One region of the Escherichia sp. TC-EC600-tetX4 genome, then DNA from elsewhere that is predicted to be linked to it. Evidence: predicted binding sites of a transcription regulator. Region 1 holds the regulator's gene; the other holds the start of a gene.
What was found. The regulator LexA, encoded in region 1, represses DNA repair genes until DNA is damaged. The targets are predictions, from matches to a motif close to TNCTGTATGTACATACAGNA.
Positions count from the first base shown of each region.

Region 2: the regulator LexA is predicted to act here: its motif matches at 2,362-2,381, upstream of dinG (ATP-dependent DNA helicase DinG).

Region 1 covers NZ_CP079924.1:4,222,376-4,227,314, forward strand. The annotation lists gene zur (zinc uptake transcriptional repressor Zur) at 205-720, shown strand; gene KXD89_RS20535 (CsbD family protein) at 762-971, opposite strand; gene dinF (MATE family efflux transporter DinF) at 1,087-2,412, opposite strand; gene lexA (transcriptional repressor LexA) at 2,485-3,093, opposite strand; gene dgkA (diacylglycerol kinase) at 3,203-3,571, opposite strand; gene plsB (glycerol-3-phosphate 1-O-acyltransferase PlsB) at 3,742-4,939, shown strand, end outside.
Region 2 covers NZ_CP079924.1:3,043,667-3,048,605, forward strand. The annotation lists gene ybiB (DNA-binding protein YbiB) at 1-169, opposite strand, end outside; gene dinG (ATP-dependent DNA helicase DinG) at 197-2,347, opposite strand; gene ybiA (N-glycosidase YbiA) at 2,467-2,949, shown strand; gene rhlE (ATP-dependent RNA helicase RhlE) at 3,181-4,545, opposite strand; gene cecR (DNA-binding transcriptional regulator CecR) at 4,774-4,939, shown strand, end outside.

The sequences.
Region 1 (4,939 bases):
TAAATAAATAGCGAGTTAACTTGAAGCAATTTATTTAAAAATGAATTATTAATTATTATCGTGTTGATAATGGTACGACAAGGCAACATAACACCTTACCTACAAAACAGAAAATCAACATTACGGCAACAATAAGGGTTCTCGGTGTTTTTCCTGGAACATGGTAAAGTAAGGACATTCTTAACCCCCACTTTGAGGTGCCCGATGGAAAAGACCACAACGCAGGAGTTATTAGCGCAGGCTGAAAAAATCTGCGCGCAGCGTAATGTGCGCCTGACCCCACAGCGCCTGGAAGTGTTGCGCCTGATGAGTCTGCAGGATGGCGCTATCAGCGCTTATGATCTGCTTGATTTACTGCGCGAAGCTGAACCGCAAGCCAAGCCGCCAACGGTTTATCGCGCGCTGGATTTTCTGCTTGAGCAAGGTTTTGTGCATAAGGTGGAATCCACCAACAGTTATGTGCTCTGTCATCTGTTCGATCAGCCCACCCATACGTCAGCCATGTTTATTTGCGATCGCTGCGGCGCAGTGAAAGAAGAGTGTGCAGAAGGCGTGGAAGACATTATGCATACGCTGGCGGCAAAAATGGGGTTTGCCCTGCGGCATAATGTGATTGAAGCACATGGGCTCTGTGCGGCATGTGTAGAAGTGGAAGCGTGTCGTCATCCTGAACAGTGCCAGCATGATCACTCTGTGCAGGTGAAAAAGAAACCGCGTTAAGAGGGCGTACATCCTTGTACACGTCGGGCAGGAGGGATTAATTACCAGCGATATTCATTGCGGGTTTCCCAATCCACGACCTCTTTTTCTGCCTGATCTTTCTGATAACCATAACGTTCCTGGATTTTACCGACCAGTTGATCACGTTTACCTTCAATGATCGTCATATCATCATCGGTCAGTTTGCCCCATTGCTCTTTCACTTTACCTTTAAACTGTTTCCAGTTACCGCCGGCTTCATCTTTATTCATAATCAAGACCTCATCGTTAGGTTGTGAATGAGAGTACGTTCACTTTTCTTCTGAACGTGAGATTAAGTGTAGTCAGCAATTTGGCTTAGGATTATTTATTCAGAATTTTTAACCGTCACGTTGCGGCAAACCAGGTACCATTGCGCCAGTGACGCCGCCAGATAGCCGCCAGAGAAAGCCCGCGCAACGCCAGAAAGACGGTTAATGCCAGCCACAAAGCATGATTACCCAGCCACGGCAGCGTAAGGAGCGTCAGCGCAAAACCTGCGGCGGCCACCGCCATACTGTTACGCATTTCGGTGGCACGCGTTGCGCCTATAAACATGCCGTCCAGCAGATAACACCAGACGCCAACCACCGGCAAAATCACCTGCCAGATAAGATAGCGGTCAGCCAGCTGCTGAATCTGGGTTAACGACGTCAGTAACGCAATGATGTGTTCCCCAGCCAGCAAATAAACCACCGAAAACAGTAACGCTACGATCCCCGACTGGCGGCACGCTGCCCGCCAGACATCCAGCAACTGGCTACCGTCGCGCGCACCGTATGCCTGACCGGAGTGCGCTTCAACCGCGTAGGCAAAACCATCCAGCGCATAGGCGGTAAAGGTGAGTAGCGTCATCAGAACCGCGTTAACAGCGATAATGTCACTCCCCAGTCGCGCGCCAAGTACGGTGATCGCGCCGAAACAGAGTTGCAACAACAGCGAACGCAGCATGATATCGCGGTTAAGCGCCAGCAAGCGACGGAAGTTTCCTCGCCAGGCAGTTTTCAGCATTTCGCCGGAAATTCCGCGTAGTTTGAGGATTTTACGCACCATTAGCAGACCAATCAGCAATGTTGCATATTCCGCAATAACCGTCGCCAGCGCCGCGCCCTGCACGTTCATATGCAGCCCCATCACCAGCCAGACATCCAGCACAATGTTGAGGATATTGCCGACCACTAACAAAATTACTGGCGCACGGGCATATTGCACGCCGAGTAACCAACCGAGTAATACCAGATTCGCCAGCGACGCCGGTGCGCTTAACCAGCGGATTTCAAGAAAGCGCCGCGCCTGTTCCAGGACTGCCTCACTACCGCCAACAATATGCAGCGCCAGATCGATAATCGGCGTACGCAGCAGCGCAATTAACGCCCCAGCCCCCAACGCCAACAGCAACGGTTGCACCAGCGTACGGGCTAATGCCTGAGGATTTTTGGCACCATAAGCCTGCGCAGTCAGCCCGGTGGTGCTCATGCGTAAAAACAGCAACAGCATAAAGAGAAAGCTGGTCGCCGTTGCACCAACCGCCACGCCGCCCAAATAAACCGGGCTATCAAGATGACCAATTACCGCCGTATCGACCAGTCCCAGCAACGGAACGGTGATATTGGAGAAAATCATGGGTAAGGCGAGATGCCAGAGTGCTTTATCAGATGAAGTGAGGAATGCCATGCAGACAAGCCTGATGAAGAGAGATGAAAAACAAACCGCGACGCCAGGCGGCATCGCGGTCTCAGAGATATGTTACAGCCAGTCGCCGTTGCGAATAACCCCAACCGCCAGCCCTTCAATGGTGAAGCTCTGCTGACGAAGGTCAACGACAATTGGTTTAAACTCGCTATTTTCTGGCAACAGTTCGACTTTATTGCCCTGTTTTTTCAGGCGCTTAACGGTAACTTCGTCATCAATACGTGCGACAACGACCTGACCGTTACGTACATCCTGAGTTTTATGCACTGCCAGCAAGTCACCATCCATAATGCCGATATCTTTCATCGACATCCCGCTGACGCGCAGCAGGAAATCAGCATTCGGCTTGAATAAGGAAGGATCGACCTGATAATGACCTTCAATATGCTGTTGCGCCAGAAGTGGTTCACCGGCAGCCACACGACCTACCAGCGGCAACCCTTCTTCCTCTTCCTGCAACAGACGAATCCCGCGTGATGCGCCGGAAACAATTTCAATAACGCCTTTGCGTGCCAGCGCCTTCAGATGTTCTTCAGCCGCGTTTGGGGAACGGAACCCCAAACGCTGCGCGATTTCCGCACGCGTCGGCGGCATACCTGTCTGGCTGATGTGATCACGGATGAGATCAAACACCTCTTGTTGCCTGGCCGTTAACGCTTTCATTCCGCCCCCTGGGTGTATATACAGTTATGCTGTGAGTATATACAGCAAAAGGCGATTTTGGAACCATAAACTGCACAATAAACCAGAGATTTATCGAATTCTGGAAGGGTTATCCAAAATGCGACCATAACAGAATGCACCAGGTAATCACGGCGACGATAATGGCAATCAGCACCGCAGCGGATCCCATATCTTTTGCGCGTCCGGAAAGCTCATGGTATTCAGAGCCAATTCGGTCAACCACTGCTTCGATGGCGCTATTGAGGATTTCCACAATCATCACCAGCATCACGGAGCTGATAAGCAGCACGCGGGTAATCGCGTCCACATCCAGCCAGCAGGCGATGACCACCGCCAACAATACCGCTACGCCTTCCTGACGGAATGCCGCTTCGTTGATCCATGCAGCGCGTAAACCTTTCCAGGAATAGCCAGCAGCTTTGATAATTCGGGTGAATCCAGTGGTATTATTGGCCATTGAAAGAACCTTTTTACATTATGAGCGTCAATATCAGTGTACCGTTAAATCCGATGATTCGGGTTTGCGTAGCGCCGCGCGAAACATGAGCGGATACCACAGAATTTCCCATGACTTTCTGCTATCCTTGCCGCGCATTTGCATTATTAACCAGAGGCTTTACATCGTTTATGTCCGGCTGGCCACGAATTTACTACAAATTACTGAATTTACCATTAAGCATCCTGGTAAAAAGCAAGTCTATTCCGGCAGATCCTGCCCCGGAACTGGGGCTGGATACCTCTCGTCCAATTATGTACGTTTTACCGTACAACTCGAAAGCAGATTTGCTGACGTTGCGCGCCCAGTGTCTGGCACATGACTTGCCTGACCCGTTAGAGCCGCTGGAAATCGACGGCACGCTACTGCCGCGCTATGTGTTCATTCACGGCGGGCCGCGTGTGTTCACCTATTACACGCCGAAAGAAGAGTCTATTAAGCTGTTCCACGACTATCTCGATTTGCACCGTAGCAACCCAAATCTGGATGTGCAGATGGTGCCAGTGTCGGTGATGTTTGGTCGCGCGCCGGGGCGTGAAAAAGGCGAAGTGAACCCGCCGCTGCGTATGCTTAACGGCGTACAGAAATTTTTCGCTGTACTGTGGCTCGGTCGCGACAGTTTTGTGCGTTTCTCGCCGTCAGTTTCGCTGCGCCGTATGGCGGATGAACACGGCACGGATAAAACTATCGCTCAGAAACTGGCGCGCGTGGCGCGTATGCACTTTGCCCGTCAACGTCTGGCTGCCGTAGGCCCACGTTTGCCTGCTCGTCAGGATCTGTTTAATAAGCTGCTCGCCTCCCGCGCCATTGCCAAAGCGGTAGAAGATGAAGCGCGCAGCAAAAAAATCTCCCATGAAAAAGCGCAGCAGAACGCGATTGCACTGATGGAAGAGATTGCGGCGAATTTCTCTTACGAGATGATTCGCCTGACTGACCGTATTCTGGGCTTCACCTGGAACCGACTTTACCAGGGCATCAACGTCCATAACGCTGAGCGCGTTCGCCAGCTGGCCCACGACGGTCATGAGCTGGTATATGTGCCTTGCCACCGCAGTCACATGGACTACCTGCTGCTTTCTTACGTGCTGTATCACCAGGGGCTGGTGCCGCCGCATATCGCCGCCGGGATCAACCTGAATTTCTGGCCTGCCGGGCCGATTTTCCGCCGTCTGGGGGCGTTCTTTATTCGCCGTACGTTTAAAGGCAATAAACTTTATTCCACCGTTTTCCGGGAGTATCTCGGCGAACTGTTCAGCCGTGGTTATTCCGTCGAGTACTTCGTGGAAGGCGGTCGTTCCCGTACGGGGCGTTTGCTGGATCCGAAAACTG
Region 2 (4,939 bases), 1.2 Mb from region 1:
CTTCCCCTTCTCCTTTGATACGCAGCGCAATCAATACGCCGCCCAACTCAAGGTCAGGGACTTCACCATTGAGCATATGAGCATACAGACCGCGCGCAGTATCCCGGTCTAAATCGCGCGCGTGGTTTTTCCCGCGCCCGATCTCTTTAATGATTTTGCGATAGTCCATTTACGACTCCTTACCTGACTCACATCATTAACGCCGCCGACGGCGTGGGGATTTCGTTTTTTCTTTCTTTTTAACTATACCTTCAGGGACTTCCGGTTGCTCTATCGGAAATACCGGTAATGCATCCAGTAGTCGCTTGCCATAATTTTTGGTCAGCAAGCGTTTGTCGTAGATAACCACTTCGCCCCAGCAACCGTGGCTTCGAATCAGTCGCCCAACCTGCTGAATCAGGTTAAACGAGGCGCTCGGCAGGCTTTGCACCTCAAACGGATAGCGGTTGAGGCTTTTCAGCCATTCCCCTTCGGTGATCACCACCGGGCTGTCGATGGGCGGAAAAGCGATTTTGTGGATATGCACCTGGCTGAGCAGATCACCTTTCAAATCAAGCCCTTCGGCAAATGACTGTAAGCCCACCAGCACGCTGCGCTCACCGTTGGCGACGCGTTTGCGGTGCAGTTCAACTAAACGGTAACGCGGCTGATCGCCCTGAACCAGCAACATCAGACGTAAATCCGTCACATAGTCGAGAAAGCGCTGCATCGCCCGTCCGCTGGCAAACAGTACCAACATACCGAGATGTTTTTTGCTCTCCACCTGCTTACGGAAAAAGGCCGCCATTTCGGCAATATGCTGCTCTTCGTTGTCGATGGAAGGCTCAACGCGCATCCGGGGAATAACAATTTTGCCCTGTTCGCAGTGGTTAAAGGGGGAATCCAGCGCCACAAAACGGTCGCCCGCTTTCTCTTTCAGACCACTCATCTCCTGCAAACGCGAAAAACTGTTCAGCGAACGCAAGGTTGCGGAGGTGACAATAATGTGCGGAATACTGCGCCACAGCAGCCTTTCCAGCTGATCGCTGACACGTATTCCCACGCAGTGAAACCAGAGGTGTAGCTGCCCTTCGCGCTCTTCCCGCGTCGCCCATTTGGTCACCGGTGCACCGGAAGATTGCGCCAGCGAAGCCAGCCGCCAGAGTTTGCTTTGCGCCTCGAACATCCCCAACGCGCGGTTCATCTGCAAAATCAACCGATGCAGACGTACAATGTCATGGCTGCCGGTTTTCTCACTTAAATCGTTAAGAAATAACTCCGCCAGGCCACGCAGCATCTCGGTGAGTTTTGCCAGCCGCTGGCAGATCTCCAGCACTTCATCTGGCAGTTCGCCCATCGCAAAACGGTGCTCTGCCTCCTGCCCGGCAGGCATGTAGAGATTGAGAATGTTGTTTAACGAGGCGATAAGCTCATACAACTCTTCACAATGCGCATTCAAACGTTCAGGGATCGCCAGCGGTGGGATGGTCTTCGGGCGAAACTGCTCCATGCAGGTAGCGACCAGTTTCGTGAACAAGTCCAGCTGTAGCCGATACCACGGCGCGGTGATTTCGGCGCTCATCTCAAGCGCATCCCGCGCCACATCCGGCAGGTGATGGCCTTCGTCCAGCACCAGCAGTAAATTTTTCGGGTCAGGCAATACCGCTTCGCTTTCCATCGCCGCCATCACCAGCGCATGGTTTGCCACCACCACTTCCGCTTCCTGAATCTCCCGACGAGCGACAAAAAACGGGCATTCACGATAGTAGTAACAATTGCGGTTGAGGCAGCTGGCTTTGTCGGTACTTAAACGACGCCAGAGATCGTCATCTATAGCGATATCAGTATGATCGCGCAGACCATCCCATTTATAAGTATCGAGATCGCCCTTCAGCTTCGCACAACGTTTTTGCTCTTCCTGATTGTTCGGCGTCAGTTCGTCGTCAAGAAACGCCAGCAGATCCTGTTGCGTGGGTTCAGTACTGGCGAGCGCCGTCAGATTACGCGGACAAACGTAGCGCCCACGCCCAAAAGCGGCAGTGAATTTAAGATCGGGAATGATCTTTTTCAGCAGCGGTAAATCTTTGCTGTAAATCTGATCCTGCAATGCCACGTTGGCGGTACTCACCACCAGCGTTTTTTGCTCTTCGCGGGCAATGGCGATGCCGGGAATCAAATAAGAGAGCGTTTTCCCAACGCCGGTGGGGGCTTCAATCGCCAGATGTCGCCCTTCTTCTCCGGCCAGCGTTTTGGCGACGTCCGCAATCATCTGCCGCTGCGGCGCACGGGGAATAAAGTCGGGGATCTGTTCCTGAAGCGCCTTATACCAGGCGGCAATTTGCGCTTTAAGCGCGGCGGTTAATGCCATGAGAAAACCTGAAATACTGTATAAACAGCCAATATTGTGGCATTTTTCGGTTTTCAGGGGTAATGGTTTTTCTGTTTCTGGAAAGCGGCTCGCAATAACCACCAACATAATGCGGTTTAATGCCCGTTCGAGCACAAAGGATCCAACACGTCATGCAAGACACCATCATAAATTTCTACAGCACCAGCGATGACTACGGTGATTTTTCTAACTTTGCCGCCTGGCCCATCAAGGTTGACGGGAAAACCTGGCCTACCTCAGAACACTATTTTCAGGCACAAAAATTCCTTGATGAAAAATACCGCGAAGAGATCCGTCGGGTTTCTTCCCCTATGGTCGCCGCACGCATGGGGCGCGATCGTTCTAAGCCTCTGCGTAAAAACTGGGAGTCGGTCAAAGAACAGGTGATGCGAAAAGCACTTCGCGCTAAATTCGAACAGCATGCAGAACTGCGTGCGCTCTTGCTGGCAACCGCGCCCGCAAAACTGGTTGAGCATACGGAAAACGATGCTTACTGGGGAGACGGTGGTCATGGTAAGGGCAAGAATCGACTGGGCTACCTTTTAATGGAGTTGCGCGAACAATTGGCTATAGAGAAGTAACGTCTCGGTGGCTTATGGGCGGTAAAACAGATAAATTTTTTCCCGTGTTCTCAAATTGCTGACAAGTGCTTGTTGTGAAATGCCGGATGCGGCGTAAACGCCTTATCCGGCCTACAAAAGCATGCAAATTCAATATATTGCAGAGTTCACGTAGGCCTGATAAGCGTAGCGCATCAGGCAGTTTTGCGTTTGTTCATCAGCCTGATGCCGGGCATAGCCCGGCATAAAAGATTACTGCGCAGCGGCAGGTTTACGCGGACGGCGGCGACGTTGTTGTTCGCCTGCCGGTTTGGCATCGCCGAGGCGGCGAGACGGTTTTTCTGCAGGTTTCGCGCTTGCAGATTTTGCGCCACCTTCCCCACGGCGTGGTTGCTGTTGACCGCGACCACCACCTTGCCCACGACCGCCGCCGCCACGTTGCTGGCGACCGTTCTGGATCGGTTCGGCTTTGATTGACGGGTCCGGCTCATAGCCCGGAATCGCAATGCGCGGGATCTCTTTTTTCAGCAGTTTTTCGATATCACGCAGCAGTTTGTGTTCATCAACACACACCAGCGACAACGCTTCACCGGTAGCAGCCGCACGACCGGTACGCCCGATACGGTGGACATAATCTTCAGGTACGTTTGGCAGTTCATAGTTGACGACGTGCGGCAGCTCTTCAATATCCAGGCCGCGCGCAGCGATGTCAGTTGCCACCAGTACACGAATATCGCCCGATTTAAAATCAGCCAGCGCACGAGTACGCGCACCTTGCGATTTATTGCCGTGGATCGCCGCACTACGGATGCCATCTTTATTGAGCTGTTCAGCCAGATGGTTAGCGCCGTGTTTGGTACGGGTAAACACCAGCACCTGCTGCCAGTTCCCTTTCCCAATCATGTGCGACAGCAATTCGCGTTTGCGTTTCTTATCGACAAAGTGAACGTGCTGGGTCACCTGATCAGACGCGGTATTGCGGCGTGCCACTTCGATTTCCAGCGGGTTGTGCAACAGTTTTTCCGCCAGGGCTTTAATATCGTCAGAGAAGGTCGCGGAGAATAACAGGTTCTGGCGCTTCGCAGGTAGTTTTGTTAACACGCGACGGATATCGTGGATAAAGCCCATGTCGAGCATGCGGTCAGCTTCATCGAGGACGAGGATTTCAACCTGATCCAGCTTCACTGCATTCTGATGTTCCAGGTCCAGCAAACGTCCCGGGGTTGCCACCAGCACATCAACGCCGCCACGCAGTTTCATCATCTGCGGGTTAATACTCACACCACCAAACACCACCAGCGAACGAATGTTCAGGTATTTGCTGTAATCACGGACGTTTTCGCCAATCTGCGCCGCCAGTTCACGGGTCGGGGTAAGAATGAGCGCACGTACCGGACGACGCCCTTTGGCGTGCGGCTGGCGAGTGATCAGGTGTTGCAACAGCGGCAGCGTAAAGCCCGCTGTTTTGCCGGTGCCGGTCTGGGCGCTAGCCATCAGGTCGCGGCCTTCCAGCACCGCAGGGATCGCCTGCTGCTGAATAGGGGTGGGTTCACGGTAACCCTGCTCGGCAACGGCGCGCAGGATATCAGGGCTTAAACCCAAAGAATCGAAAGACATAACTACTCCGAACCGCCCCGACCGTTACCGGTGTAGTTTTCAGGGAGATACTGAAAAGGAAAATGACAAAAACCACAATGTCATGAGGGAGCGGAGTGTAGCAGTTTTTGTGACGCAGCGCATAAATTATCCCTGTGACTGGCGTTGCTAAAATTCTTAGCCATACTGGACAACTCCCCTATGGAGTCATAATCTTAATCAATCATTTGATTAAGAATGGACTGTGCGATGAATAATCCTGCCATGACAATCAAGGGTGAACAGGCGAAAAAACAGCTGATTGCTGCCGCACTGGCGCAGTTTGGTGAATATGGAATGAACGCCACCACTCGCGAGATAGCCGCCCAGGCCGGGCAGAATATCGCTGCCATCACCTACTACTTCGGTTCGAAAG